DNA from 4 places in the Labrys sp. HAY1-8F genome. Region 3 is predicted to be linked to each of the others. Evidence: riboswitches for the same ligand, from Rfam matches in the RefSeq annotation. Region 3 holds a riboswitch; each other region holds the start of a gene.
The links. A riboswitch is a leader RNA that binds a small molecule or an ion and turns the genes downstream of it on or off. The one in region 3 is predicted to bind cobalamin.

Region 1: another riboswitch for cobalamin. It lies ahead of ACR9ZN_RS25785 (CbtB domain-containing protein); the one in region 3 lies ahead of ACR9ZN_RS04500 (TonB-dependent receptor plug domain-containing protein).
Region 2: another riboswitch for cobalamin. It lies ahead of bluB (5,6-dimethylbenzimidazole synthase); the one in region 3 lies ahead of ACR9ZN_RS04500 (TonB-dependent receptor plug domain-containing protein).
Region 4: another riboswitch for cobalamin. It lies ahead of ACR9ZN_RS13275 (ribonucleoside-diphosphate reductase subunit alpha); the one in region 3 lies ahead of ACR9ZN_RS04500 (TonB-dependent receptor plug domain-containing protein).

Annotation. Positions count from the first base shown of each region.
Region 1 is NZ_JBPGWZ010000002.1:3,612,479-3,620,433, forward strand. It holds gene ACR9ZN_RS25760 (rhomboid family intramembrane serine protease) at 1-516, opposite strand, end outside; gene cobT (cobaltochelatase subunit CobT) at 513-2,402, opposite strand; gene cobS (cobaltochelatase subunit CobS) at 2,539-3,525, opposite strand; gene ACR9ZN_RS25775 (J domain-containing protein) at 3,819-4,415, opposite strand; gene ACR9ZN_RS25780 (CbtA family protein) at 4,884-5,648, opposite strand; gene ACR9ZN_RS25785 (CbtB domain-containing protein) at 5,667-5,879, opposite strand; cobalamin riboswitch at 5,910-6,055, opposite strand; gene ACR9ZN_RS25790 (histidine phosphatase family protein) at 6,188-6,742, shown strand; gene ACR9ZN_RS25795 (UDP-glucose dehydrogenase family protein) at 6,858-7,955, shown strand, end outside.
Region 2 is NZ_JBPGWZ010000002.1:1,905,457-1,913,411, forward strand. It holds gene ACR9ZN_RS17795 (hypothetical protein) at 1-1,160, shown strand, start outside; gene ACR9ZN_RS17800 (TerB family tellurite resistance protein) at 1,153-1,788, opposite strand; gene bluB (5,6-dimethylbenzimidazole synthase) at 1,861-2,595, opposite strand; cobalamin riboswitch at 2,740-2,920, opposite strand; gene ACR9ZN_RS17810 (cupin domain-containing protein) at 3,058-3,678, shown strand; gene ACR9ZN_RS17815 (ABC transporter substrate-binding protein) at 3,816-4,757, shown strand; gene ACR9ZN_RS17820 (ATP-binding cassette domain-containing protein) at 4,844-5,662, shown strand; gene ACR9ZN_RS17825 (ABC transporter permease) at 5,659-6,666, shown strand; gene ACR9ZN_RS17830 (phosphotriesterase family protein) at 6,669-7,757, shown strand; gene ACR9ZN_RS17835 (glutamine amidotransferase) at 7,888-7,955, shown strand, end outside.
Region 3 is NZ_JBPGWZ010000001.1:980,467-988,421, forward strand. It holds gene ACR9ZN_RS04495 (calcium:cation antiporter) at 367-1,476, shown strand; gene ACR9ZN_RS04500 (TonB-dependent receptor plug domain-containing protein) at 1,904-3,850, opposite strand; cobalamin riboswitch at 3,963-4,159, opposite strand; gene ACR9ZN_RS04505 (Ros/MucR family transcriptional regulator) at 4,321-4,785, opposite strand; gene ACR9ZN_RS04510 (hypothetical protein) at 5,804-7,261, shown strand; gene ACR9ZN_RS04515 (hypothetical protein) at 7,756-7,955, shown strand, end outside.
Region 4 is NZ_JBPGWZ010000002.1:910,976-917,625, forward strand. It holds gene metE (5-methyltetrahydropteroyltriglutamate--homocysteine S-methyltransferase) at 39-2,417, shown strand; cobalamin riboswitch at 2,519-2,838, shown strand; gene ACR9ZN_RS13275 (ribonucleoside-diphosphate reductase subunit alpha) at 2,948-5,860, shown strand; gene ACR9ZN_RS13280 (ribonucleotide-diphosphate reductase subunit beta) at 5,989-6,650, shown strand, end outside.

The sequences.
Region 1 (7,955 bases), on a different contig from region 3:
GGCGGCGTTGGTCATCAGGGCCCGGCCGAAGGCGTCGCCGCGTCGGGCGCCATAGAATAGGATGGCACCGAGCAGGCCGAACACGGCCCCGGAAGCACCGAGGGAAGAGGGTTCGCCCCACAGCACCGAGGCGGCTGCTCCGGCAATTCCACCGATGGCATAGATCACGAAGGCCTGCAGCCGCCCATAGCTCCGCTCCACCATCGGCATGACCTGCAGCAGCGAGAACAGGTTCAGCGCCAGATGGGGCAGGCTGGCATGCAGGTAGGGCGCGGTGAACAGTGTCCATAGTCGCCCCTGCATGAAGGGGACTTGGCCGCCGGTGCCGAGCGTGTAGAGGATCTCCTGGGATGGCTGCCAGAGTATCCGCCCCAGATTTTCGGGCGAGCCCGCGAACCAGGCCGTCGCCAGCACCGCAACGAGATAGAGCCCGCCGCAGATCGCGCCCAAGAGATAGGCCAGGGGCATCGGCCCGAACAGGGCCCGATGCCAGAGGGATTGCTGTCCGGAGCTCACGCCGCCGCTCGGCGCGAGCCCGACGACCCGGTCTCCTCGAAGAGTTCGGCGAGCTTGTCGGTCATGACGCCGCCGAGCTCCTCGGCGTCGACGATGGTAACGGCGCGCTTGTAGTAGCGCGTGACGTCATGGCCGATGCCGATGGCGATCAGCTCCACCGGCGAGCGGGTCTCGATATCCTCGATCACCCAGCGCAAATGGCGCTCCAGATAGTTGCCGGTGTTGACCGACAAGGTGGAATCGTCGACCGGGGCGCCGTCTGAGATCACCATCAGGATGCGCCGGCTTTCGAAGCGCCCGAGCAGGCGCTGATGGGCCCAGGCGAGCGCCTCACCGTCGATGTTCTCCTTGAGCAGGCCCTCGCGCATCATCAGGCCGAGATTCTTGCGGGCGCGGCGCCAGGGCGCATCGGCCGATTTGTAGACGATGTGCCGGAGATCGTTGAGACGGCCCGGGGAGGCCGGCTTGCCTGCTTGCAGCCAGCTCTCGCGGGACTGCCCGCCCTTCCAGGCCCTGGTGGTGAAGCCGAGAATCTCCACGCGCACGCCGCAGCGCTCCAGCGTGCGCGCGAGGATGTCAGCACAGGTCGCCGCCACCGTGATCGGGCGTCCGCGCATCGAGCCGGAATTGTCGATCAGCAGCGAGACCACCGTGTCGCGGAAATCGGTGTCGCGCTCGTGCATGAAGGAGAGGGCGGAGGTCGGATCGATGATGACGCGCGACAGTCGCGCCGGGTCGAGCATGCCTTCCTCGAGATCGAAATCCCAGGAGCGATTCTGCTGGGCCATCAGGCGGCGTTGCAGCCGGTTGGCCAGGCGTGCCACCACGCCCGACAGGCTGGAAAGCTGCTTGTCGAGATAGGCGCGCAGGCGATCGAGCTCCTCGGGGTCGCACAGATCGGGCGCCTCGACGATCTCGTCGAAACGGGTGGTGAAGGCGCGATAGTCGCTGGCCCGCCGCTCGTTGTCGCGATGCTCGGGCGGCCGCCAGGGCTGGGCAGCCTCTTCGGCGTCGCCGGTCTCGGTGTCGTCGGGCATGTCGGAGGAGGGCGACTCGGCATCCTGCGTCTCGCCGTCCTGGGAATCCTCGTCCTCGGTCTCGGTTTCCTCGAGCTTCATGGAGTCGGAATCGTCCTGGACCTCGCCCTGGTTCTCCTGGTTCTCGCCCTCCTGCTCGCTCTCGGCGTCATTGTCGCGATCGTCGGAGTCATCCGTGTCGGCCTGCGCCTCTTCGGACAGGCCCATATGGGTCAGGAGGTCGTTCATGGCGCGGGCGAAGGCGCGCTGGTTCTCGATCACGCTGTCGAGGCGCGCCAGATCCTTGCCGGCCTTTTCCTCGATGAGCGGGCGCCACAGATCCACCAGCTTGCGGGCCGGCTCCGGCGGAGCGAGGCCGGTCAGCTTCTCGCGCACCATCAAAGCGAGGGCATCCTCGACCGGAGCCTCCTCGCGGGCGCGGATGTCCTCATATTTGCCGCCGCGGAAATAGCGGTCCTCCAGCATGGCGGTGAGGTTGTTGGCCACGCCCGTCATGCGGCGCGAGCCGATCGCCTCGCAACGGGCCTGCTCGACCGCATCGAACACGCTGCGCGCCTGCTCGTTCTGGGGAGCATGCCGGCGATGGACGGCCGGATCGTGACAGGCGAGCCGCAGGGCCATCGCATCGGCCTGGCCGCGCACGATGGCCGCGACATGGGCGTCGAGCTTGCGCGGCGGCTCGGCAAGGCGCGCCTTGTCCGCCATCAGCATCGGCTTTTCCGAAGCGAAGGTCACTTCGAGATCCGGCTTGCGGGCTATGGCGCGCAGGGCTCCGGCCACCGAACGCTTGAATGCGTCGTTGGGAACATCCTTGGGCTTTTCGCCGGGCTTGCGGTTTGTCGTCATGATCCCTGTCGATCCTGGGAGCGCGGGCGTCAGCGCTGTTGGTGTGCCGGTCTTCAGACCGGCATTTCTTGCCCGCGCCGCTGCAATGCCGGTCCAACTCCATCACTTGATGGGGCTGGGTAGACCGGCACACCCGATGTTACGTCAGCGCGACGTTCACCGAGCTCTCGGCCAGCTCCGCGCCGAAAGCGCGCTGGTAGAACTCGGCTACGAGGCTGCGTTCGAGCTCGTCGCACTTGTTGAGGAAGGTGACGCGGAAGGCAAAGCCGATATCGTGGAAGATATTGGCGTTCTCGGCCCAGGTCAGCACCGTACGCGGCGACATCACGGTGGAGAGGTCTCCATTCATGAAGGCATTGCGGGTGAGATCGGCCACACGCACCATCTTGTTGACGATGTCGCGGCCGTTCGGGCTCTTCTGGTAGTGCTTGGCCTTGGCCAGCACGATGTCGACTTCCTTGTCATGCGGCAGATAGTTCAGCGTGGTGACGATCGACCAGCGGTCCATCTGGCCCTGGTTGATCTGCTGGGTGCCGTGATAGAGACCGGACGTATCGCCGAGGCCCACCGTATTGGTGGTGGCGAACAGGCGGAAGGCTGGATGAGGGCGAATCACGCGCTTCTGGTCGAGCAAAGTGAGCTTGCCGGAGATTTCCAGCACGCGCTGGATCACGAACATCACGTCGGGGCGGCCGGCATCATATTCGTCGAACACCAGGGCGATGTTGTTCTGCAGGGCCCAGGGCAACATGCCGTCGCGGAATTCGGTGACCTGCTTGCCGTCTTTGAGAACGATGGCGTCCTTGCCGACGAGGTCGATACGCGAGACGTGGCTGTCGAGGTTGATGCGAACGCAAGGCCAATTGAGCCGGGCGGCGACCTGCTCGATATGGGTCGACTTGCCGGTGCCGTGATAGCCCGTCACCATCACGCGGCGATTATGGGCAAAGCCCGCCAGGATCGCCAGGGTCGTCGGCTTGTCGAAAAGATAATCGATATCGAGGTCCGGAACGTGGTCGGAGGACTGGGAATAGGCCGGTACTTCGAGATCCGTGTCGAAACCAAACAGCTTTTTGGCCGAAACCATGATGTCCGGCAGATTGGCCGGTGTCGTTGCGTCAGTCATTATGCCTTCCTTGGCTGGCGCCAGGACGGCGCAGCCGACAATCAGTTCCAGCGGGCCGGCGGTACTGGCCCCACCGAATTTCCCAGTCTCGCCAGGCGGGCATGGAAAATTCCGCGTCGTCTCCATAGCGTTTTGTGATTTGGTGGAATCACCAAGAATCGCAAAGACGCGTCGAACCAAAGAGTTAGAGCAAAAAGGCGTTTCCGTCTAAACGCGCTTTGCTCTAGGTCGGGCGGGATCCCCGGGATTGGAACGCGCTCCAAACCTGGAAGCCTCGCCGGTGGTGCGGGCGCTCAGCAGAGCCCAGCGCTACGCAGCGTATTATAGGCCTGGATGATCCCGCGCAATTTATCTTCGCTGGATCTGTCCCCGCCATTGGCATCGGGATGGAGGCGTTTGACCAATGTTTTGTAGCGTGCCTTGATCTCGGGGCCGCTGGCCGTTTCCGGCAGATCGAGCGCCTCGAGGGCCTTGCGTTCCAGCAATTTCAGGCGTCGCCTTTCCGGTTCCGGCGCACTCTGCGTGCGTCCGAAGCCGTGCTCGCCCTCGAAGAAGCCGAAGCCGTCATGGATCTCCGGGCCAGGTTGCGGCCCTTCGCCGCGCTTCTTGGCCCAGGGATTGACGCCCATCGTCCAGGTCGGGCGATGGCCTGTGGCGGCATCGCGCTGATAGGCGCTCACCGAGTCGTCCGGCAGGCCTGCGAAATAATTGTAGGTCTTGTTGTATTCGCGAACGTGCCCCAGGCAGAAATGCCAGAACTGGCCTTCGCGGTTGCGCCCCTTGGGCGCGCGAAATTCACCGGCGTTTCGGCAGCCGGCATGTTCGCATAGCTGTACGCTCGCCGGCTGGACCTCTTCGGCCCTTGGGCGCACCCGGATGCGATCAAACAAGGGCGAGTCCAGATCCATAATGACACACTATGCGAGGGTGAACACAAATGGGCAAGCATGAGCTTGGACGCAAGAGCGTTTTGTAATTTGAGTGAAGCATGTCAAATCGCAAGGACGCTCCAGCCAATCCAAAGGACTGGCTTGGAACCAAACAGTGAGAGCAAACAAGCGTTCATACCTGAACGCGCTTTGCTCTGGGGTTAATTGAGGCGGAATGCCGCTGCAGATTTTGAAATATGGGGTCTGCTGACCCGAAAAAGAAAGAGGCCGCCGAATGGCGGCCCAAGTCTTAGGGAGGAAACGCCCAAGGAGGGCAGTGGGGGAGCGCAAACGCGCATCCACCACGTGCCTAAAGTGATCCTGATGCATTCATTTCGCAAGTGCGAAATGAAAGAAATTTTGAAAACAGGTCCAAAACCGGGCTAGTGTTGTAAAAATGCGACGTTTGACGCGGGCGGTTGGCCTTTTTCAGCGGCTGGCGGAGGTTTGCAGCAACTTCTGTGCTGCAACGCCGAAGGCGATCCCGAGCGTTGCCCATAGCACGGCATGGATGCCGAGCGAGGCAACGCGGAACTTCCATAGCACCGTGGCCGAGAAATCCGCCGGGATGTCGTTGACGGCCGGCAGGATCTGCATGGCGACCACCATTACCACCAGATAGGCGGCCGCCCCCACCAGGTTGGCGTTCCAGCGGCCGAGGCTGGCGGCGAGACGGTTCGCCGTGCCCAGGGCGGCCGCCATCGTCACCAGGGAGAGCAGGATCGTGCCGAAATAGAAGGCGGTCCGCAGGCCGATCGTGTCGGGATTGCCAACGGCCGGCGGCGTCGCCGGATATTTGATCTGCGGTACCAGCATGATGGCGGCAAAACCGACGAGCGCGATCACCCCTGCTGTCGCGCGCGGGCTGAGCGTGCCGATCCGTCCCTGCGCGAAGGCGAAGACCAAAGCGAAGATGCCGCCGAGGGCTGCGCCATAGACGACCATGCCGGTCATGAGGCCATAGCTGGACTGCACCGGCCGGCTGACCGGGTCTTCCTCATGTTCATGTGCTGCGGCCGGCTGGGAGGTTGCCGGCGTTGCGGATGGTGCCGGCGCGGCGGGGACCGCGTGGCTTTCCTCATAGGCGATAGCGGCATCGACCTGTGGTTCACCGAAGACCCAGGCGAAGCCAGACGCCAACAGTCCGGCCAGGATGCCGATCAGCATCCCCCGGATCAAAAGCGATCTAACCATGTCGTTTGCCTATGCGCCCTAGTGGCAGGGGAAGCCGAGCAGATGGCGAGCGTCGTGCACGAATTCGTGGATGTAGACGCCGGGAATCAGCGAGGTCGCACCTTGTTCGGCGCCGACGAAATAAATGGCGAGTACGGCCAGGAGCACGGTGAAGAGCGCCCAGGGCAAGATCTCGCGGATCGGGATGGTGATCGGCTGCTGGGCGACGGGTGCCAGAGTTGCGGTGGTCATGAAAAGCTCCTTGGGATTACGCGTCCCGCTACGAGTCATGCTGCCTTGGAAGAGGTCTGACTTGCGGACAGCGCCCAAGCGCCGCCGTTCACAGTGGCGCGACCGTGCCGGATTCACACCGGCTTCCCACCCTTGGCAAAGCCCTTCCATAAGAGCCCAAGTCACGAACATGTCAATATTCCGGAAGCGACTTAGAGCATAAGTTGCGCGACTTTTTGGACGATACCATGCGTTGAAACAAAAACTTAGGGAGCATGATCCGATTGGTTCGGTCGAATCATGCACTCTAAGTCTTGGGAACTGCCGTCATGACACCACGCCTGATCCTGCTGTGCCATGGGGCTACGCCTGCGGTGCGCGCAGCGGGTTTTCCCCTCGATGAGGCGCTCGATGCAAGAGGGCTGGCTGCGGCGCGGAAGCTGGAAGGGCATTTCGGCAGGCCGGCCCGCATCCTGAGCAGCCCGGCGCTCAGGGCTCGCCAGACCGCGCAGGCCCTCGGCCATGATCCTGAGGTCGATGAAGCCCTGCGCGAATGCGATCATGGCCGCTGGGCAGGGCTTGCCCTGGACGCGGTAGCGGCCGCCGAACCCGAGGCGCTCCGGGCATGGCTGACCGATCCGGATGCCTGCCCGCATGGCGGAGAGAGTGTTGCAACCCTGATTGCGCGGGTCGGCGCCTGGCTCGATGGCAAGCGGTTCGAGGGGTATACGCTCGCCGTTACCCACGCTTCGGTGCTGCGCGCCGCGGTCGTTCACGCCCTCGGGGCCCAGGCTCGTTCTTTCTGGCGTATCGATGCCGCCCCGTTGGCGACAGCCGATCTCAGGCCATCCGGCCGGGGCTGGTCGCTGCGGTTGGGGGCATAGAGGCGTTGAGCAGGGCCCTCCAACGGAGTTCCTCTCTTTTTTCGTCATTGGCATGTCGCCGGGCCTTTTGTAGACACGCGTCTGACGGATTGGTCGTCCAAACAGGATTGATGTCATGCGCGTTGCAATGATCGGTACGGGTTATGTCGGCCTGGTGACGGGGGCCTGCCTCGCCGATTTCGGCCATGTCGTCACCTGCGTCGACAAGGATCCAGCCAAGATCGAGGGCCTGCTGGCCGGCCGCATGCCGATCTACGAGCCGGGCCTCGAGGATCTGGTGGCCCGCAATGTGCGTGAGAAGCGCCTGTCCTTCACCACCGAGCTTGCGCCCGCCGTCCGCGATGCCGCCGTGGTGTTCCTGGCTGTCGGCACACCCTCGCGCCGCGGCGACGGGCATGCGGATCTGTCCTATGTCTATGGCGCGGTGCGGGAGATCGCGGCGGCGGTCGAAGGCTTCACCGTGGTGGTGACCAAGTCGACCGTACCGGTCGGCACCGGCGACGAAGTCGAGAGGCTGATCCGCGAAGTCCGTCAGGACGCCGATGTCAGCGTGGTGTCAAACCCTGAATTCCTGCGCGAGGGCGCGGCGATCGAGGATTTCAAGCGTCCGGACCGCATCGTGGTCGGCACGGAGGAAGAGCGGGCCAAGGAGGCGATGGCCGAGGTCTATCGCCCGCTCCATCTCAATCAGGGGCCGTTGCTGTTCACAGACCGACGCACCTCCGAACTGATCAAATATGCCGCCAACGCCTTCCTGGCGACCAAGGTCACCTTCATCAACGAAATCGCCGATCTGTGCGAGAAGGCCGGCGCCAATGTGCAGGAAGTGGCGCGCGGCATCGGCCTCGACAACCGCATCGGCTCCAAATTCCTGCATGCGGGTCCGGGGTTCGGTGGCTCGTGCTTTCCCAAGGATACGCTGGCGCTGCTGCGCACCGGCCAGGAACATGGCGTGCCCTTGCGCATCGTCGAAGCGGTGGTCGGCGTCAACGATGCCCGCAAGGCGGCGATGGCACGCCGCGTCATCGCGGCCCTCGACGGCAACATCGCCGGCAAGACGGTGGCCCTGCTCGGCCTCGCCTTCAAGCCGAACACCGACGACATGCGCGACAGCCCCTCGATCCCGATCGTGCTCGCCCTGCAGGACAAGGGCGCCCGGGTGCGCGCCTACGATCCCCAGGCGATGGAGGAGGCGCACAAGACCCTCAGCGAT
Region 2 (7,955 bases), on a different contig from region 3:
GCTATCTCGGCCAGGGGCGTATCAGCGAAGCGGACGAACAGATGCTGGCCCTCGTCACCAAGGCCAGCGGCAATGCCGACGCCAGGCTCGGCCTCGGCATGGTGCGCACGGCGCGGGCGCTCGAACATTTGTCGCAGGCCCTCTACAAATATGGCTTCGCCACGGAAATGCCGGCGATGCGGGTGCTCGGCCTCTCGGGCACCGTCTTCAGCACCAATCCCGATCCGCAGCCCATCACCTATAAGGACTTTCGCGGCATCCTCGCCACGTTCCTGGCCGATCTCGAAAAGGCCGACCAGACCCTGGCTGAGGTCGGCGACAGCCCCGCCAAGCTGACGGTCGATCTTTCCGTCACCCGCTTCGACTGGAACGGCGACGGCATCATCGACGAGCGCGACCATATCGGAGCAGCCATTTCCGACATCGACGATGCCGGCAAGCCCAAGCCCTTCATCGTCGCCTTCGACACGGCCGACGCCAAATGGCTGCGCGGCTACTGCAATTTCCTGATGGCCCTGACCAAGACTTTGTTGTCGCACGACATGTCGCGCAGTTGGGACGCGGGCTTCGGCAGCCTGTTTCCACATGCCGTCAGCGGCCTTGCCAAGGCCAATGGCGGCGATGGTGGCGACGGATTGGGCATGACCCTGTTCGGCACGAGCAAGCGTGACACCGACGCCATCGCCGATCTGATCAGCCTGGTGCATACGATCGACTGGCCGGTGGCCGACAAGGCGATGTGGCTGGAGGTGCGCGACCATATCAAGACGGTAATCCGGCTCAACCGTGAGACCTGGGCGCTGATCGGCAAGGAGACCGACGACGATCACGAATGGCTGCCCGGCCCGCGGCAGAAGAGTGGCGTCCTGCCCTCCCTCGAAGTAACGCAGGAGCGTATCGACTCATGGCTTGCGCTGCTCGGCCAGGTCGAGCAGGTGCTGGACGGCAAGTTGCTGATGCCGCATTGGCGTTTCACCAAGGGCGTCAATCTCGCCAGGGTCTTCGAGCAGCCCGGCAATTTCGACCTGGTGCTGTGGATCACCGGCCCAGGCGCGTTGCCTTTCCTCGACAATGGCAAGGTGATGGATGCAGAGGCCTGGGGCCAGGCGACCAGTATCTTCGGCGGCGACGTCGCGAGCTACGCCTTCTATTTCAATTGAGCGGGCGCCCGGCCGCGGCATCCGGCGCAAGCAGGCGTCTCTTCAGGCGAACGATCGCCTCGCGCTGCAAATCGCTGGCCTCGCCATAGGCATTGGCGACCTCGCCCAGCATATCGATAAGCTGTTGGCGCTCCGGCAGGGACAGGCGCGCCCGCAGAAGGGGCGCCAATTCCTCGGCGACCGGCGTGAACACCCGGCCGCGGTCCGTCAATTGCAAGGCCTGCTCATAGACATGCTCGCGATCGCCGATCCCGAGTGGATCGGCCATAAGAGCGAGGATCGTGTCCCGCTCGGCCCGGGTCAGCAAGCCATTGGTGCGGACAAGCTGGATCATCAGGACGACGGCCGCGAGCCTCGGATCATCGATGGTCTTGAGAGAGGCGCGCTCGAGCGCCTGCGGCCGAACCGTGTCGGCACCCCGGTCGAGCGGAAGGGGGACAACTTTCGGCACGGTCTCGAGGCGGCGGCCCGCCGCCGGCTTGCGGGCCTTGCCGCGCAACAGCCAGAACAGACCGACGAGGGCGGCCACGAATGCCCCGATCAGGATCGCCCTCGGCCCCTCCAGCAAGACCAGGCTGGTAATCAGCAGTGCGATAATCCAGATCGCATTCTTACGCAGGAAATCCATCGGCCATGCCACCCGATCGAGACGGCGCGCATCTGCGCCGGCCACCCCAAAGCGTCTTTGCGCTTTGCTCTATCAACCAGCATCCCCCATAGCCGTCCGCATGGCGGCGAGCAAGGGATGGTCGGGCCGCTGGCCGTCCCAGGCGTCGAAGCTCAGCACGGCCTCCGGCGGCAGGCGCTGGCGCCAGCCCTTCACTTCCAGCTCCGGCCGGGCATAGGCTTCGTGCACATAACCAAGGCACAGATAGGCGACCGGAATTACGCGCTCGGGAATGCCCAGTGCCGCACGCAGACGCACGGGATCGACGATGCTGACCCAACCGACCCCAACGCCCTCGGCCCGTGCCGCCAGCCAGATGTTCTGCACCGCGCAGACGGTGGAGTAGCGGTCCATGGCCATGTCATGGGTGCGGCCGAGCACCACGGGGCCGGCGCGGTCTGGATCGCAGGTGATGCACAGATTGACCGGGGAATCGAGGATGCCGGCAAGCTTCAGCGAGCGGTATTGCGCCTGCTTCTGCGGCGGAAACATCGCCACCGCTTCCGCATTGGCCTCCTCGAAGAGGGCCTGCACCTTGCCCCGGGTCTCAGGGCATCGCAGCACCAGGAAACTCCAGGGCTGCATGAAGCCGACCGACGGCGCATGATGCCCGGCCACGAGGATGCGCGCGAGGACATCGTCCGGAACGGGCTGCGGACTGAATTGGCTGCGGACGTCCCGCCTGGTGAAGATGGCGCGATAGACGGCGTCGCGTTCGGCCGGTGAAAACGGCCCGGAGGGCGCAAGCGCTCCCGTGGATGGGTCCATCGTCATTCCCTAGAGCAAAGCGCGTTCAAGCATGAACGCTTGTTTGCTCTAGCTCCCCTTTTTCGACGCGTCTTTGCGATTCTTGGTGTTTCCAAGAAGTCACAAAACGCTTTTGCGATGGCAATCGCCGCGCCGTCCGCGCACGCCGATCTATCGCCTCCGGCCGGTCTTCTGACTTGGGATCCACCCATCCGGACGCCTTCCCCGCAGAGCGAGTGGCCTGAAACCTGCCCGGATAGTCTCCCTTACAGCGTTGGGCACGTCGCGGCTTCAAACCGCGTTCCCGATTCTCCCGCAAGCGGGCACCGAAGGTCTTGCGGATGTAGCATGGGAGGTGCCGGCTGCCCAGCCGTTTGGGACGCTGATGCCGAGCGGCCGGCGGCGAAGTGGACAGGGTGCAGGCTTGTGGCCTAGAATCGTCGGCTAGGCTTTCGGGCAATGAAGCATCCTGGCAATCGCGCAATGAACAAGATCGACCTCAAACGACGCGCCGGCGATCACCCAGATCCCCTGGAACAGGCCAATCCCGTGCGGCTCGGCACCCGCCTTCGCCTGGCCCGGCAGACAAGGGGGCTGACGCTGAAGGCCCTGGCGACGGCCGCGGACTGTTCGGAAAGCCTGCTGTCCAAGATCGAGAACGGCAAGGCCTCCCCCTCCCTGCCCATGCTGCATCGCCTCGTGGAGGTCCTCGGCACCAATATCGGCTGGATGTTCGAGGAATCGGATAGCGAAGAGGGTATCGTCTTTCGCGCCGGCTCGCGCCCCCTGATCTCGCTGGACCCGCTGCGCCGGGGCGAGGGCATCTCGCTGGAACGGGTGATCCCCTATTCGCCCGGTCATCTCCTCCAATGCAACATCCACCACATCGAGGCCGGCGGCGAGAGCGCCGGGCCGATCCAGCACCAGGGCGAGGAAGTCGGCTATGTGCTGACCGGAACCGTGGAGCTGATGGTCGGTGAGCGTACCTTCAGGCTCTCTGCCGGCGATACCTTCGTGTTCAAGTCGGAATTGCCTCATTGGTACCGCAACACCGGAACGGAGCGCGCGAGCATCTTCTGGGTCAACACGCCTGCCACCTTCTAACGCCTCACGCCGTCGGCGTTTCAAGAATCCCCGAGACCGCCATTCAAGTAACTTGACATGAATTCAAGTCTCTTGAATGATGCTGATGTCAGAACTGAGAATGAGCCCGGCACGGGCCATCCATGAAGGGAACTGAAATGCGGCTTTCAAAATATCTCGCCGGCTGCTCGGCAGCGGCAGCCCTGGCGCTGTCCCTCGGATCGGTGTCCGCTTTGGCCGACACCTTCGCCCTGGTCACCATCAACCAGCAGGCCCTGTTCTTCAACCAGATCAACGAAGGCGCTGAGGCCGCCGCCAAGGCGGCCGGCGCCAAGCTCGTCATCTTCAACGCCAACAATGTTCCGAGCGCCCAGAACGATGCGATCGAGAACTACATCACCCAGAAAGTCGACGGCATCATCCTGATCGCCATCGACGTCAACGGCGTGAAGCCCGCCATCACCTCCGCCAAGAAGGCCGGCATCCCCGTCATCGCCATCGATGCCCAGATCCCCGACGGCGACAATGTCTCCTTCGTCGGCGTGGACAATCTCAAGGCCGGCGAGGACATCGGCAAGTTCTACGCCGACTACGTCAAGTCCAAGCTGGATGGCACCGCCAAGATCGGCGTGGTCGGCGCCCTCAATTCCTACATCCAGAACCAGCGGCTGGATGGCTTCAAGAAGGCAGTGACGGCCAGCGGCCTCAAGGTCACCTTCCTCGACACCGTCGACGGCCAGAACGTGCAGGACGTGGCGCTGAGCGCGGCCGAGAACCTGATGACGGCCAATCCCGACATGACCACGCTCTATGCCACCGGCGAACCGGCCCTTCTCGGCACCGTGTCCGCCGTGACCAGCCAGGGGCGCACCGAAGGCGTCAAGGTCTTCGGCTGGGACCTGACCAAGCAGGCCATCGAAGGCATCGACCAGGGCTGGGTCACCGGCGTGATCCAGCAGGATCCGGCCGGCGAGGGCAAGGCCGCGGTGGAAGCCCTGGCCAAGCTCAAGAAGGGCGAGAAGGTCGAGCCGATCATCAACGTTCCCGTGACGATCGTCACCAAGGAGAACGTCGACAAGTTCCGGGGCATGTTCAAGTAACGGGCTGACAGGCCCCCACGCATAGTTGGGCCCAAGCCCGCTGCTCTTCGAGCCGCGGGCGGGGCATCTCATTGCCAGGCGGAACCATGATGGACAGTGGCGAACCCTACCGCGTCAAGATGACCGGTATCTCCAAGCGATACAACACGATCCAGACCCTGGACGACGTATCGCTGATGCTCAGGCCCGGCGAGGTGCTGGGACTGGTCGGCGACAATGGCGCCGGTAAATCGACCCTGAGCAAGGTGCTTTCGGGCGCCGTGATCCCCGACACCGGCACGATCGAGATCGACGGCAAGGTGCAGTCCTTCGCCTCCCCTGCCGATGCCCGCGCGGCACGGGTGGAGATGGTCTATCAGGACCTGTCGCTGTGCGACAGCGTCGATGTCGCCGGCAATCTCTTCCTCGGCCGCGAGCCCAGGCACCGCATCCTCGGCGTTCCCTTCCTCGACCAGCGCCGCATGCACGACCAGGCCCGCGACATGCTCGACAAGCTCGGCATCGTCATCGCCGATACCAGGCTGAAGGTCGAGAACCTCTCCGGTGGCCAGCGCCAGTCGATCGCCATCGGCCGCGCCGCTTCCTTCAATCCCTCCGTGCTGATCATGGACGAGCCCACGGCCGCCCTGGCCGTCGCCGAAGTCGAGGCGGTGCTCGAACTGATCCGCACCGTCAGCGCCCGCGGCGTCAGCGTCATCCTGATCACCCACCGCCTGCAGGACCTCTTCCTCGTCTGCGACCGCATCCAGGTGATGTATGAGGGTCGCAACGTCGCCGAGCGCCGGATCGAGGACACCAATATCGAAGAGGTGGTCAACCTCATCGTCGGCCGCAAATTCAACGCCCGCTCCGCCGGCGCCGCCCAAAAGAACGGCTCTCCCCAGGACAACGGAGCCCGCGCATGACGGCCTCATCCACCACGCCCGCCCATCGCCCCCGCGTCCACAAGGCGCGCTGGCGCGACAAGGCGATGGCGAATGGCAGCATCATTTCGATCGCCCTGTTCTTCATCTTCGTCTGCCTGGTCTTCTCGATCTGGACCGACGCCTTCCTCACCACCCCCAACCTGCTCAACATCGTGCGCCAGTCGGCACCGCTGCTGATCGTGGCGGCCGCAATGACCTTCGTGATCACGACCGGCGGCATCGATCTTTCGGTCGGCTCGGTGCTGGCGCTCGCGGCGACTCTGTCGGCGGCCTCGCTGCAGGCCGGGATTCCCTGGCCCCTCGTCATCGTGCTGATGCTGGCAATGGGCGGCGTGATCGGCGCCATACAGGGCTTCTTCATCGCCTATGAACGCATTCCCGCCTTCATCGTCACCCTGGCGGGCCTGTCGGTGATCCGAGGCCTCGCTCTCCTGATCACCGCCGGCTATTCGATCCCGGTCGAGGCTCAGAGCCCCTTCACCGCGATCGGGCGCGCCTGGTTCCTCGGCGTGCCCGTGCCCGCCCTGATCGCCCTCGTGGTGCTGGTGATCGCCTTCCTCGTCTTCAACCGGACGCCCTTCGGCCGCTATGTCACCGGCGTCGGCGCCAATGCCGAGGCTGTCCGGCGCGCCGGCATCAATACCCGCTTCGTGGTGCTGTGCGTCTATATCCTCTCCAGCATGGCGGCCGCCGCGGCCGGCGTCATCCTGGCGGCGCGCCTTGGCTCCGGCTCCTCCAATGCCGGCCAGGGTTTCGAGCTCGACGTCATCGCCGCGGTGGTCCTGGGCGGCACCAGCCTGTTCGGCGGGCGCGGCACCGTTGTCGGCACGGTGCTGGGTGCCCTGACGGTGGCGGTCATCGCCAACGGCCTGGTGCTGGCGCATATGTCACCCTTCCTGACTCCTATCGTCACCGGCTCGATCATCCTGATCGCCATCTGGCTCAATTTCCGCCTGTTCAAGGGCGCGATGAGGAGCCATTGAGCATGGATCACCTGTTCCAGCCCCGTCCCGCCGAACGCAAGCCGATCGGCATCCGATCCGGCACCGCCATGACCGTGCTCGGCCCGGTGCCGGTGGACGACCTCGGCATCACCCTGATGCACGAGCACATCCTGCTCGATGGCGCCCGCACCTGGAAATGCCCCTGCCATCCGGACGAGAAAGCGATCGCCGAGCAGGCGGTGAATATCGAGATCATCGGCGAGTTGCGGATGAACCCCTATATGAATCGCGACAATGTCTCGCTCGACGACAGTGACCTCGCTTTGTCCGAGCTCAAGCGCTTCCAGGCGCTCGGCGGCCATACGGTGATCGAGGCCACCAATATCGGCATCGGCCGGGCACCCGAGAAGCTGGCACGCATCTCCCGCGCTTCCGGCATGAAGATCATCATGGGTACCGGCTTCTATCTGGAGCCGACCCATCCGGACTGGCTGAAGGCGATGGATGTCGACGCGGTGACGCAGTTCATCGTCAACGATGTCGGCGGCGGGCAAGAGCAGCCGCAGATCATGGCGGGGATCATCGGTGAGGTCGGCGTCAGCAAGGATTTCACGGCGGAGGAGGAAAAGTCGCTGCGCGCCTCGGCGCGCGCAGCCGGGATAACCGGCCTGCCGCTCTCCATCCATCTGCCGGGCTGGGAGCGTCTCGGTCATCGCGTGCTCGACATTGTCGAGGCCGAGGGCGCCGATCCCAGGCATACCGTGCTCTGCCACATGAATCCGAGCCATGCCGACCTGCCCTATCAGCGGGCCCTGGCCGAACGCGGCGCCTTCCTCGAATACGACATGATCGGCATGGACTATTATTTTGCCGACCAGGACGCCCAGTCCCCTTCCGACGAGCAGAACGCCACCGCGATCCGCGCGCTGGTCGACATGGGCTTCACCGACCGCCTGCTGCTGTCGCAGGACGTCTTCCTGAAGATCATGCTCACCCGCTATGGCGGCTTCGGCTACGGCTTCATCCTCAAGCATTTCGTGCCCCGCCTCCTGCGCCACGGCGTGGAGCAGGCCGCGATCGACCGCGTGCTCGTCGACAATCCCAAATCCGTGTTCTCCGCCGCGGTGTGAGCCCACGACCCCTTTTCCTGGAGCAAAGCGCTTTTTATCGAAAACGCACTTTTGCTCTAACTCTTTGTTCGAACGCGTCTTTGCGATTCTTGGTGATCCCACCAAATCGCAAAACGCTATAGGAGTGACCATGTCCAAGAAGAAGATCCTGCTCGCCGGCGAATCCTGGGTCTCGACCTCGACCCATATCAAGGGCTT
Region 3 (7,955 bases):
GGCTTAACGGCGCAGGCAGGAATTCGCACATCAACGTCATCTATAGGCGGGACAGCAGCCGTAGACGTGACCTTGCGCCTGCACATTACGAAACTTGAAGATAGGAAGCCTATCCTCGACATCTGCCGCTACCTGTTCCATCGGCGGGACAATGCCTCCCAATCCTGAGAGCAGAAGAACGAAATGCTTGCCGGGATGCATCTCAGAAGAACCATGAGCAGCGCTTCCCCTCCAGCCCCGTTTTCGATGCCTCGTTGCAATTCCAGTATCCTCGTCTGATCGCAAAACGCTTCAGGCTCGATTTGCCGTGGAGCGATTGACGGGCCATTCTCCGACATCCCGTTGGACATCCGAGGTCTCCCCTTCATGCCGATCCTGATTCTCCGCCTCGTCACCGCATGGGCCAGCGTCGCCGCTTTCCATTTCCTGGCGGACCCGCTTTTGGGTCACCTCGACACGCCACTTGTCGCAGTGGCGGTCTTCCTGTGGCTCCTGGCTGTGATCATGTGGACCGCCTTCGGCGTCGTGCACGAGGCGGAGGTGCTGGCACATCGTCTCGGCGAGCCCTACGGCACATTGATCCTAACGCTCGCGATCGTCATCATCGAGGTCGCGCTGATCTCCGCCGTGATGCTGGGCGCCAAAGGAGCCCCGACCCTCGGGCGCGACACGATGTTCGCGGTGCTGATGATCGTTCTCAACGGGGTAGTCGGGCTTGGTCTTCTACTCGGGGGCATGAAGCATTTCGCCCAGCGCTACAATCTGAAGGGCGCGGCATCCTATCTTGCGATCATCATTCCGCTGGCCGTCATCCCCCTGATCTTGCCGAATTTCACCACCTCCGTCAGCGACGGCTCCCTGACGCGCTTCCAGGCGATCAGTTTCTCGATCTTCACGCTCATGCTCTATGGCGCCTTCCTGGTGCTTCAGACCGGCCGCCACGCCGAGTTCTACCGCGAGCCGTCTGCGGAAACCGCTCCAGTACAAGAGGAGGACACGGGGATCGAGGAGGCAGCCGACGACGGCCCGATCGTGCCCCATCTTCTCCTGCTTTTGCTGAACATCCTGCCGATCGTTCTGCTGGCGAAAAGCCTGGCAAAAGTGCTCGACTTCGGCATCGCCCGCCTGGGCGCCCCGACAGCGCTCGGCGGCATTCTGATCGCCATGATCGTGTTTACACCCGAATGCATCACGGCTTTGCGGGCCATTACGGCCAATCAGCTACAGCGGGCCATCAATCTATGTCTCGGTGCGGCGGCCTCGACTCTGGGCCTCACCGTGCCGGCCATCCTCGTGATCGGTCTCCTGACCGGACAGAATGTGGTGCTCGGGCTTTCAGCGACCAACATGATATTGCTGGCGATGACGCTGGTGCTTTCGACGCTCACCTTCACAGGCACCAGAACGACGATGCTTGAGGGCGCGGTGCATCTTGGCGTGTTCTTCGTCTTCCTGGTTCTGGTCTTCAGCCCGTAAGAGGCATGGCCCGCCTGTCTCTTGCACAAGCCGACCCGCCAACGGCCAGGCGATGGCGAGCATATCTGCAGTCGTGGCGGAAGCGCTCCTCTTCTGTCATGACGAAATAAGGCCTCCAGGCGCCTGTCCATCTCACGGATGATAGCTTCTCCCCTGTCCGGCTCTCCGACGAGCCTGGCGACCTGGCGGATCTGTCCGCGCACGCCCTCGAGACCCTGCAGGACATCGGACTCAGCGACATTCATGCCCACACGATGCAGCAGCAGAAGTTCATCCGTACACGTGTTGATGGAGACGACGCGTTTGGGTGGTGGAGACGCAGACACCGGAGTCTCGGCGCTGGCTTGTCCGATACCAGACATCGCGAGGACCAGGCAGGCCACCAGAAGGTGGGCGCTGCTCTGGTCGAGACCCCGAGATCGGGGCATCAAAACGCCCGCACCCGAACACCGCCATAGACCCCGAGGCCCGGCTGAAGAAAACCAATTGGTTCCTGATAGCGACGGTCGAACAGGTTATCGACGCGCGTGTAGAGATTGATCTTGTCGTTCAGATCATAGTCGGCGGCGAGGTTCACCGTCGTGTAGCTGGGAGTTCGCATGCGTCGGATCGAGAAATCACGGTTACCATCGACCCAGGAACCGACGAAGAGCAACGTGGCGGAGAGGTGGAGCTGGTCGATCGGCGACCAGTTCGCCTGCAGGCTGACCTTGTGCCGCGGTCGCCTCAGCAATTCCTGGTTCTCGTCCTCGTCCTTGGCGATGGTGAAGGTGTAGTCCGCCCTCAGATCGAGCTGATCGTTCACCTTCCAGGCGATGAAGGACTCGTTGCCATGCGTTTCGGCCCTGCCGATGTTGATATTGGTGGTGAAATCGGCATTGGCCATGATGAGGTTCTTGATCTTGTTGTAAAAATACATCGATCCAACCCGAACCTCGCCATCGAACAAGGGCTGTTCGAAACCGACATCATAGCCGGTGCTCTCTTCCGGCTTGAGGTCGGGATTGGCGTAGAAACCAAAGGCTGGAAAACTCTGATAGAGCTGGCTCAAGGTCGGTGCCTTGAAGCCCGTGCCGACGCTGGCCTTCAGTTGGGTTCCGGTCTGATCGAAGGTGTAGGTCGGGGCGATGCGATAGGTGAAGTGACCGCCGAAACTATCGTAATGGTCATAGCGAATGTTGGACGCCACGGTGAAGCCCTTGAAGAGGTTTGCTTCCACCTGGGCATAGGCTGCGTTGTCGACATCCGAAGCCTTGAGATTTCCCAGATCCAGGCTGAAGCGCTCGTGCTCGACGCCGAGCAGCACCTTGTAATTGTCGCTGAGGGCAATCTCCTGCCTCAGGTCAAACTTCAGCCGTTCGCCGGTTGCCGCGCTCGGCGCCGTGAAGGTCACCGGCGGATAGACGTTCCGGCTCCATAGATTGCTGTAGGAAACGCCGAATATGGTTCGGTAGCGATTATCGAGCGAATGCCAGATACCCTCGGCACGCGTGAACAATTGATGGTTCGACAGCCAGGTGCGTGAAGGGTTGGGCGCGCAAAAGCACGCTCCATAGCCGTCGCTGGTGAAACCGAGCTTGGAGTTGGTGTAGCGGGCAATGACGTTGACGGAGAAATTATCCGTCAGATCGGCACCGACCCGGCCGGAATAGGTGTAATTGTCATAGTAGTTGGGGCGCGCGACGGTGCCGGATACGAGAAGTTCCCAGGGCGTGACCGGTGTGTCCGTCGAACGAAAATGCTCGATACCGAAGGTGTAGTTGAAAATCGAAGCCGAGCCGCTCACTCCCGCGCGTTGATTGAACGTGCCATGTGATCCGCCTTCGACACTGGCCGTCAGCTTGGGGGCGCCTGAGCCTTTCTTCATGGTGATCGAGATGACGCCTCCGATGGCGTCGGCGCCATAGAGTCCGCCTTGCGGTCCACGCAGAATTTCGATGCGCTCAATGTCACCGGTCAGCAATTGGCCAAGATCGGCGGCAGCATTGGGAACGGCAGGATTGGAAACATCGATGCCGTCGATGAGCACCTTGACATGGTTGGAATTGGTTCCGCGCATGAAGATGGAGGTCTGGGTGCCCGGGCCGCCTGACTGCACGAGATTGAGGCCGGGCACGGCGCTCAGTACGTCGTTGACGGTGCGCCGTTGCTGTTTGGCGATGTCATCTGCCGTGATTACCGTGACCGAACTGCCTATCTGACTGGCAGGTGTCAGCGTCAGCGTGGCAGAATTGACATAGACCGGATCCAGTTCGATCGGCTCGGGCGGTGTTCCCGTACTCTGCGCCAGAGCATGCGTCGCCAGAATGCAGGACGTCCCAACGATGCCGGCTGTCAAAACCGCGCGTTGCAGGCGTGAAATAGTCGAGTCCATGAAGACCTCAAGCAGGATAGCCAATGGCCGTCACTGCGATTGAAGTCCCTCCCGCTGTCCCATAAGGACATGTGGATCGACCACCATTGAGGACCCCCGCCCAATGTTACCGCGCGTGACCATTGTGACGGCAGGTCTCCTGGCTCACGGGTCGTCGTACGCCTCGTCGCCTTCCCGGGCCTGATCCCAGTGGCATGTAACGAAGGACTCACCGCCTACAGTTGCGGGGGCAGCCACGGTTCGAAATGATTTCTCACTTCTCCGCGTTCCCTATTATCCCCGAGGGGAACCGTCGACGTGACGCTAGGGTGACAGGGTCGCAACTGTCAAGCACTGGAAATCCCGTCCTGTGCAATCCTGGACGATTTCAGGGAAAGCTTGTGCTCCATCTACCTGGTTTGGATCGTACTCGCCGGCCCTGCTGGAGCCGGCGAGAATCGGGATCGTCGTTGGACCGAGGTGACGAGCGTCTATGACGCCTTTTTCCTTCTGCCCTTGCTTGGGGCGGGAGGCGGCGGTGGCTCGCTCTTGGCTTTCTGGCGCACTTGGCCAAGGCCGAGTTCCCTTGCGAGGCGAGAGCGATGAGCCGAATAGTTTGGTGCAACCATGGGGTAGTCGCTGGGTAGCCGCCACTTTTCCCGATACTGCACCGGCGTCAGGTCATAGGCTGTTCGCAGATGCCGCGTCAGCGATTTGAATTTGCGACCGTCTTCCAAACAGATCAGATGATCCGGGGTGACGGACTTCCTGATCGGAACGGCAGGCGTCAGCGGTCTGTCTGCTTCAACCGGCTTTGGACTATTCAGACCAGTAAGGCTTCCATGCACCGAACGGATCAGATCCGCGAGGGAAGCTGTGGCGACCTGATTGTTGGCTACATAGGCGGAGACGATGTCGGCGGTCAGGTCGAGCAAACTCGTGTCTTCTTCAAGCATGTTCAATCACTTTCTTGTTGTGTTGATATCGAAGTGAGTGACGTTTTTCTTTATGAGCGCAGCATTGTGGACCCGATCGCTGCGCCATCTTGGATTCTCAGGCAATTGTGGGCCAGTGTAAAGGACGCTCCGTAAACAATCGAAGTCCTCGCCACCACTATTTTGAGTTTTCTCGGATTTTGCTGCCACCAGCGGTTCTCTTTGAACAAATCCAGATAAAGGAGGGTCGTCTGAGAGCATTCGATTTACATCGGCCCGTTCTCGAACGAAGATCAATCTCCTCAAGACAGACAACCTGCCGCGCCCATCCGCCAGGGTTCATGCCAGCAACGTTCCTACCTTTGGAGAAGCCCACGGTCGCAACCTCGCGCAAGAGGCACCCTGGCAGAAACGGCGGCGTTCGTGTGCAATGACTTGCATACACTCCCGAAGCGTGGCGTGGTTGGAGCGAGTGTTATGCATCGGATCATCATGCGGCGGCAGCGCAACCGACGGCTTCACATGCCCGCCGGTCGCTCATTCCCTGGGTTCGACCGGATGTGCTGACGGCTTTCCGCGCGACAGGGGGCGTCACCATTTCTTTCCCACCAGATCCCTCCGCGACATTGTCGAACATCACATGCGCTAGCATCGGTTTGAGTTCTGCGTTCTCATTCCTTCATCTGCCTAGCCAGCGATACATTCATGCCGCCGTATTGCGCCTTCCACTTGTAAAATGCTGGCGTCACCGATCCCATGATTCCGGCAGGGCGCCGAGATGGTGACACAGCGGATACTGTATCGTCGGCGAGCATCTCTGTCGTTGTGGCGCTCCCATACAGAATCTGGCCTACACCGCATCCCTTGTTTCAGACGATATGCATGCTCCATCAAAGCTGGGATCAAAGATCCAGGATAATCCAATCTTGATCCCTATCCTGCATTGCTATTGGCCGCACCTTCCAGCATCGATAAAATTCACCGAATGCTACGCCAATCGACTATATTTCCCGCAACACCTTTCGGCCAATAAAGACCGATGAGAATAGCAACCATCCACGACATTTTTCGTTCCAGCGTGCTCGGCATGCCGGAAGCCGATCCCGTCATTGGCCACTGGTTCTACAATCGGTTCCTTCAGATTTTGCGACCACTTCGCGTCGAGGTCGAGCGTGTCTCGATCCTGGCGGATGGCGGCCCCACCCTGCTCGAGGATCTCGCAGCACGGCATGGTTGGCCGCGGGACAAAAGTGGCTGGGCGCATGTCTTTTCCCACCCTGACGTCAGCAACCTGATCATGCCGACACTTGCCCGGCTTCGAGCCTTTGATCTGGTGCTGGGCTTCGAGATGCCTCCCAATCTCATACGTGGTCTGCATGCACACGGACAAAGACTGATCGATATCTCGATTGATCCCATCCGCTTCTGTGAGGATTTGTTCTTGCGAATGCGCAGCAACGATCCCGTGCTCCAGACGTTGCTTGCCGAACAATCCGTTCCGTCAAAACAGATTGCTGCCGGCGCAGCAGACCTTAGAGCCCGAATTCAGCCGCTCCCTGCCCAGCCGGAGGCAATCGTGTTCGCAGGACAAGTTCCCGATGACAGCAGCCTGATTGCCGGGAGCCGCATTCAAAGCGCAACGCCTTTTGCCCATCGATTGAACGAGATCGCTGCCGGACGCCAAATTCTGCTAAAGCCGCATCCCTATGCTCCTGGCAATCCCGATCTTGCGACGCTGCATCGCGCCTTGCCCAGAAGCCGCTTTACGCGCGACAACATCTACGCCTTGATGACGGCTCCCTGGCTTGGGGCAGTCGTCACTCTTTCATCAAGTGTCGCGACAGAAGCCATGTATTTCGACAAGCCCGCCAGCCGGCTGATCGACCCCGATGTGGAGTTTGTCGAACCCGGCGTGGTTGGCCCGTTTCAGCGCATCGATGGCAGGGCTTCGAGCGCTCCCTTCTGGGGGGACCTGCTCGATCAAGCCGTTCAAACGCCAAGTCTTCCTTCCCCAGGTCTCCCGGTGCGTCGTCTATTCGGGGCGAACTGGGGGCTTCCGCCGCCCGCGACGGCCACTGCCCTCTCGCCGCTCTCGCGAGGCGAAGCAACGACGAATATCCAACCCTATTGCGTGTTCGGCTGGAGCGGAACAGAACCGGATGGCGTCTGGAGCGACGGCATATTGGCTGTTCTTCAGGTACCTGCCTGCAATGACGGGACGGCATCGACACTGGTTCTGACACTCAGCGCCTTTGTACCGGATGCGGATCACCCACAGGAACTGGTTATTTCTTCACAACCCGTCGGCCTCACCGAGAAAATTGTATTGGCAAACGCCGAAACGTGCGAATTGCAGATTGCCCTCCCACCGGCTCCGGCAGGTTCGATACTGGAAATTTCGATCGGCATGGACACCGCGATTAGTCCCAACACGCTCGGCATCAATTCGGACGAACGCCGCCTTGGTATAAAGCTGCATCGAATGGAGCTCATCTAAGACCTGCCGTAACATGCCACTGAGTTGTCAGGCGTCGGCTGCTATTTCAGCCGGTGCCACACCAGACTGGGTATTGGTGTCCCGTCCTTTTCAGGCCGTCGCGGTTAGCGGCCTTACGATCGGCATCGAGAAGCGATGCCGCCGTGGATGCACGCCATGGGCGTTTCCAAAATGACGATCGCAACTACAGCGATAGTCCAACCGGACGATGTTCTGCGCGCGGCAAACGCTAGCGTGGCCAATCAATGCTCTTGGCCCCCTATGTCGGCAGCAGAAACAAGAAGTCCCAATTCGCCAACTCAAGAATAAATACAGCGCTGAAATCCGAACAAGCCTTGTGACTGCAAGCAGCAGACTTGCGGCCGGTGTGGTTTCGTATTGTCAGTGGAGGGAGGAACAATGAAGCGTAAAGCAGCCGCAGTCGCTGTTATCGCCGGAATCACACCAATAAATGCAGCCTTGGCCAGTGATCGGGCAGTCGCGACATTTTCCTCGTGACGCTCCTCAATCCCAAGGCACTCTTGTTCACGCTGTCGATCGTACCGCACCTGCGCGACGGCCAGATATGGGCCGCCCTTCCCTATCTTTGCTGGTTGTCGGTACTCATCCCATCGGCAGGCCTCGTCTGGACCATGATCGGCGCCGGGCTCGCCTCGCGCTTCAGATTCATGGCTTCGTCCCGGCTGTTCGCCCG
Region 4 (6,650 bases), on a different contig from region 3:
ACGAACCGGGACCTATCGGTCACCGGCCGGAGACGCGCATGTCCATTCCCATTTCGACGCTCGGCACGCCACGCATCGGCCCACGTCGCGAACTCAAGACGGCCCTCGAAGCCCACTGGGCCGGAAGGCAGAACGAGACCGCCTTGCTCGCAACGGCAGCCCAGTTGCGCGCGAGCAACTGGGCTCGACAGAGCCTGCTCGGCGTTACCCATATCCCGTCCAATGACTTTTCGCTCTACGATCAGGTTCTCGATATGAGCGCCGTGGTCGGTGCCATCCCCTCTCAATATGGCTGGGAGGGTGGCTCCGTCCCGCTTTCGACCTATTTCGCCATGGCGCGCGGCAGGCGGGGCCATGACGATCGTGGCCATGACGATCGTGGCCATGACGATCGTGGCCATGAGGGCTGCTGCCATGGCGGCGGCGGTGTCCCCGCTCTCGAGATGACCAAATGGTTCGACACCAACTATCACTACATGGTTCCCGAATTTCGCCGCGGCCAGGCCTTCGAACTCGCTTCGGCCAAGCCCATTGACGAATTCAGGGAGGCCGTAGCGCTCGGCTTCCACACGCACCCCGTGCTCATCGGCCCGGTGACCTATCTGCTGCTCGGCAAGAGCAAGGACGAGGGCCTGGATCCGCTCACCCTGCTGCCAGGCCTCTTGCCCGTCTATGCCGAGATCCTGCACAGGTTGGCCGCGGCCGGCGCGGACTGGGTGCAGTTCGACGAACCCTGTCTCGTGCTCGATCTCGACGAGAACGCGCGGGCCGCCCTGCGCCATGCCTATGGCGTCCTTTCCAGCACGGTCTCCGATCTGAAGATCATGATCGCGACCTATTTCGGCGGCCTCGGCTACAATCTCGACCTGGCACTCGACCTGCCCAGCGCCGGCCTGCATCTCGACCTGGTGCGGGCGCCAAGCCAGCTCGGGCAGGCGGTCGCACGAGCCAGCGCCGACAAGGTGCTATCGCTGGGCGTGATCGACGGGCGCAATGTCTGGCGGAGCAACCTGACTGCCCTTCTTGATCGGATCGAGCCGGCGGTTGCAGCCCTCGGCCCCCACCGCGTCGTCCTCGCTCCGAGCTGTTCCCTGTTCCACGTTCCCTACGATGTCGAGGCCGAGCGCGCGTTCGATCCTGAACTCCGCAGTTGGCTGGCCTTCGCCGTCCAGAAGATCGGAGAGCTGAAGACCCTGTCGACAGCCCTGGTCGACGGGCGGCGGGCCGTCGCTGATGAGCTCGCCCAATCGGACGCAGCAGATGCGGCCCGCCATGTATCCGCTCGTATACATGATGCCGGCGTCGCCGCCCGCATGGACGGGCTCACGCCGGCCATGAGCGAGCGCCAGCATCCCTACACGCTGCGCCGCCGGGCCCAGGAATGGCTCGGCCTGCCGCAATTTCCCACCACGACCATCGGTTCCTTCCCCCAGACCGGCGCCGTACGCAAAGCACGCGCTGACCACGCAAAGGGCTGGATCGACGACGCCGACTATCAGCGTTTTCTGCGACAGGAAACCACCCAGGCGATCACTTGGCAGGAAGAGATCGGCCTCGACGTTCTCGTGCATGGCGAATTCGAGCGCAACGACATGGTGCAGTATTTCGGCGAGCAACTGGCCGGCTATGCCTTTACCCAGCATGGCTGGGTCCAGAGCTATGGCTCGCGCTGCGTGCGCCCGCCGATCATCTATGGCGATGTCTCGCGTCCCCGGGCCATGACGGTGGAATGGGCACGCTTCGCACAATCCCTGACCAAGCGTCCTGTCAAGGGCATGCTGACCGGACCGGTCACCATGCTGCAATGGTCCTTCGTGCGGGACGACCTCGAGCGCGAGCAGGTCTGCCGGCAGATCGCCCTCGCCTTGCGCGACGAGGTCGGCGATCTGGAACGGGCCGGCATCCGCATCATCCAGATCGACGAGCCGGCCATTCGCGAGGGCCTGCCGCTCAGACACGCCGAAAAGGAGGCCTATCTGACCTGGGCGGTCGCCTGTTTCCGCCTCGCCGCCTCAGGCGTCGACGATGCCACGCAGATCCACACCCATATGTGCTACTCGGAGTTCAACGACATCATCCATGCCGTTGGAGGCCTGGATGCAGACGTGATCTCGATCGAGACTGCCCGGTCCAAAATGGAACTTCTCGATGCGTTCCGGGCCTATCGCTACCCCAACGAGATCGGGCCGGGCGTCTATGACATCCACTCTCCCCGCTGCCCCACCGTGGCGGAGATGCGCGACCTCCTTGCCAAGGCACGCGAGCGGATCGCCGGCGATCAGCTCTGGGTCAACCCCGATTGCGGCCTGAAAACCCGCAGCTGGGACGAGGTCCGCCCGGCCCTCGTCAACATGGTTGCCGCCGCCCGCAAACTTCGTGAAGAGACCGCTCCAGCGAGAGTGGCGGCGTCCGCGTGAAAAACCTGCCGGGGGACAAATTTCGTCCTCCGGCACGCCTTGTCCCCGTTGAAAAAAAGGGCATCACACACCATGTATTGACATAGAGGCACCCAGACATACTAGATGCTGTATCCACAGGTCCTCGGATTCGCTGTCCGAGGCTAAGAGGGAATCCGGTGAGCCCGAGAGCAAAGCGCGTTTGGTGAAAACGCTTTTTTCCTCGAACTTTTTGTTCGACGCGTCTTTTCGATTTGAAGCGACGCTTCAAAACACAAGACGCTCTAGGGCAAAGCCGGGGCTGCCCCCGCAACTGTAAGCGGAGAGCGGGCTGTCGCTGTGCCACTGGCCGGAAGGCGGGTTCAACCCGCCCTTCGCCGGGAAGGCAGACAGTTCGCAACGACCCGCGAGCCAGGAGACCTGCCTGTGGCTGGTTATCGTTTCCTCGGGCGGGGTGCCCCGACGGATCGCTTTGCTCGTGGCGCATATGCCTGCGCCGACGCGGAACGCGTTCCTTCGGCCCAAGCCTCCAACATTTTGGGGTTTGCCGAATGTCTCTCGATCTCGAAACTGCCACGACCACAAAGACGCCTTTTCCGGCTACCGGCGCCGATAGGGCGAAGCCGGCCTCGGAACCGGGCTATCAGGTCATTCGCCGCAACGGCGGCGTCACGCCTTTCGATGCCTCCAAGATTTCGGTGGCCCTGACCAAGGCCTTTCTCGCCGTCGAGGGCAATTCGGCCGCTGCTTCGCGCCGGGTGCATGACATTGTCGCCGAACTCACGGCCCAGATCGTTGCCGGCCTGACCCGCCGTGCCGATGCGGGCCGAACCTTCCATATCGAGGACATCCAGGACCAGGTTGAACTCGCCTTGATGCGCGGCGAACACCACAAGGTGGCGCGTGCCTATGTGCTCTATCGCGAACAGCACGCCCAAGAGCGCGCCCTGGAACGAGCAACCGAGACAGAGGCACGGACCGCCATCGCCCCTGCCCTGCGGATGAAGACGGCGGAGGGCTCCTTGTTACCGCTCGACCACGCGCGCCTCACCGCCCTGGTGCGCGAAGCCTGCGCAGGTCTTGCCGACACCGATGCAGAGACCGTGCTGAACGAGACGCAGCGCAATCTCTATGACGGCATCAGCCAGGACGAACTGGCGATCGCGCCGATCCTCGCCGCCCGCACCCTGATCGAGACCGAACCTGATTACGCCAAGGTCAGCGCCCGGCTGCTCAACGACAAGCTGCGCCGCGAGGCGCTCAGCTTCGTCGGAGGCCATCCCGACCAGGCGACGCAGGCCGAGATGGCGACCCGCTACGCCGAGTATTTCCATGACTATATCCGCGTCGGCATCGCCAACGAACTGCTCGACCCGGAGCTCGGCCGCTTCGACCTCGCCCGCCTTGCCGCTGCCCTCAAGCCCGAACGCGATCTCAAGTTCGACTATCTCGGGCTGCAGACACTTTATGACCGCTATTTCCTGCATGTGCGCGGCACGCGTTTTGAGCTGCCGCAGGCCTTTTTCATGCGCGTGGCCATGGGCCTGGCCTTGCGCGAGATCGACCGGGAGGCACGGGCGATCGAGTTCTACGATCTTCTCTCCTCCTTCGACTTCATGGCCTCGACGCCGACTTTGTTCAATTCGGGAACGCTGCGCGCCCAGCTCTCCTCCTGCTTCCTGACCACTGTGTCCGACGACCTCGAAGGTATCTTCAAGGCGGTGAAGGACAATGCGCTGCTCGCCAAATATTCCGGTGGCCTCGGCAATGACTGGAGCAATGTGCGTGGGCTCGGCGCCCATATCAAAGGCACCAATGGCGAAAGCCAGGGCGTGGTGCCCTTCCTCAAGGTCGCCAACGATACCGCAATCGCCGTCAATCAGGGCGGCAAGCGCAAGGGCGCGGTCTGCGCCTATCTGGAGACCTGGCATGTCGACATCGAGGAATTCCTCGATCTTCGCAAGAACTCCGGTGACGACCGCCGCCGCACCCATGACATGAACACCGCCAACTGGGTGCCGGATCTGTTCATGGAACGTGTGGAACAGGATGGCCCCTGGACCCTGTTCTCACCGGACGAAACGCCGGACCTGCACGACCTCTACGGTCCCGCCTTCAAGGTCGCCTATGAGGCGCATGAGGCACGCGCCGCGCGCGGCGAGCTCCGCGTCTTCAGGCAGATCCGGGCCATCGATCTCTGGCGCAAGATGCTGACCATGCTGTTCGAGACCGGGCATCCCTGGATCACCTTCAAGGACCCCTGCAACATCCGCTCGCCCCAGCGTCACGTCGGCGTGGTACATTCCTCGAACCTGTGCACCGAAATTACGCTGAACACCTCCCATGACGAGGTTGCCGTGTGCAATCTCGGCTCGGTCAACCTCGCTGCCCATGTCGACGCCGACGGCCTGATGTTCGACAAGCTCAAGGCGACGGTGACGACGGCGATGCGCATGCTCGACAACGTCATCGACATCAATTTCTACACCATTCCCGAGGCACGGCGTTCCAACCTCAAGCACCGGCCCGTCGGTCTCGGCATCATGGGCTTCCAGGATGCCCTGCAGGCCCTGCGCCTGCCCTATGCCTCCGAAGCCGCCGTGCGCTTTGCCGACGAGAGCATGGAAGCCGTGTCCTTCCATGCCATCTCGGCCTCAACAGACCTGGCGGCCGAGCGCGGTCGCTACCCCAGTTTCGATGGCTCGCTGTGGTCGCAGGGCGTCCTGCCGATCGACTCGGTCGGCCTGCTGGCCGAGACGCGCGACAACGTGGCCTTCGACACCGGCACGACCCTGCCCTGGGACGCCCTGCGCGAGCGGGTGAAGACCGTCGGCATGCGCAATTCCAACACCATGGCGATCGCGCCGACGGCGACGATCTCCAACATCTGCGGCGTGTCCCAGTCAATCGAGCCGGCCTATCAGAACCTCTTCGTGAAATCGAACATGTCGGGCGATTTCACAGTGGTGACCTCGGCCCTGGTCCACGATCTCAAGGCACGGGGCTTGTGGGACGAGGTCATGATCTCCGATCTCAAATATTTCGACGGCTCTCTCGGCCAGATCGATCGCATCCCCGAAGAGCTGAAAGCGCTTTACGCCACCGCTTTCGAGATCGACACCGCCTGGCTGATCGAAGCCGCGGCGCGCCGGCAGAAGTGGATCGACCAGGCCCAGTCGCTCAACCTCTATATCGCCAATCCCTCCGGCAAGAAGCTCGATACGCTCTACCGCCTGGCCTGGAAGCGTGGCCTGAAGACGACCTATTACCTGCGCTCGCAGTCGGCCACCCATGTCGAGAAATCGACGCTGAAGGGCACCGACGGCAAGCTCAACGCCGTCTCTGCCACGGTGCCGCAAGCGGCCGCGCCGATCCTGATCGAGACTCAGCCGGAAACACTGCAGTCGGAAGCGTGGGGCAAGGCCTGCTCCATCCACGACCCCGACTGCGAAGCGTGCCAGTGAGCCGAGAACGAGGTGCGATTTTTCCCTTTCGCGCCTTGCTTTCCAACTCTTTGTTTTGACGCGTTTTCTTAAGCGAAAAGTCTATCAACTTTTCTGGAAAACGCTCTGAGGATAAGAAAACGATGACGATGCTCGACTGGTCCGAACCCACCTCGCCCGCAGCCCAGCTTCCCCTGCCACAGAGCACGGCGGATGCGACCGGCCTCGGCGCGATCGACCGCAAGGGCGGCCGTGTCACGGTCGACGAGAAACGGATGATCAATGCCCGCGCCGACGTAAACCAGCTCCTGCCGCTCAAATACAAATGGGCCTGGGAGAAATATCTCGCCGGCTGCAACAACCATTGGATGCCGACCGAGGTATCGATGCAAGCGGACATCGCGCTGTGGAAGTCCAAGGACGGCCTGACGCAGGACGAGCGGCGCATGCTCAAGCGCAATCTCGGCTTCTTCGCCGCCTCCGAGAGCCTGGTCGCCAACAATATCGTCCTGGCGATCTACCGCCACCTCACCAACCCCGAATGCCGGCAATATTTGCTGCGCCAAGCTTTCGAGGAGGCGGTGCACACCCACACCTTCCAATATATCGTCGAGAGCCTCGGGCTCGACGAGGGCGAACTCTTCAATATGTATCGCGAGATCCCCTCGATCACCGACAAGGCGGCCTGGGCGCTCAAGCATACCCAGCATCTCGACGATCCCGATTTCAAGACCGGCACGCCGGACGCCGACCAGGCCTTCCTGCGCGATCTCGTCGCGTTCTACGTCATCTTCGAGGGCATGTGGTTCTA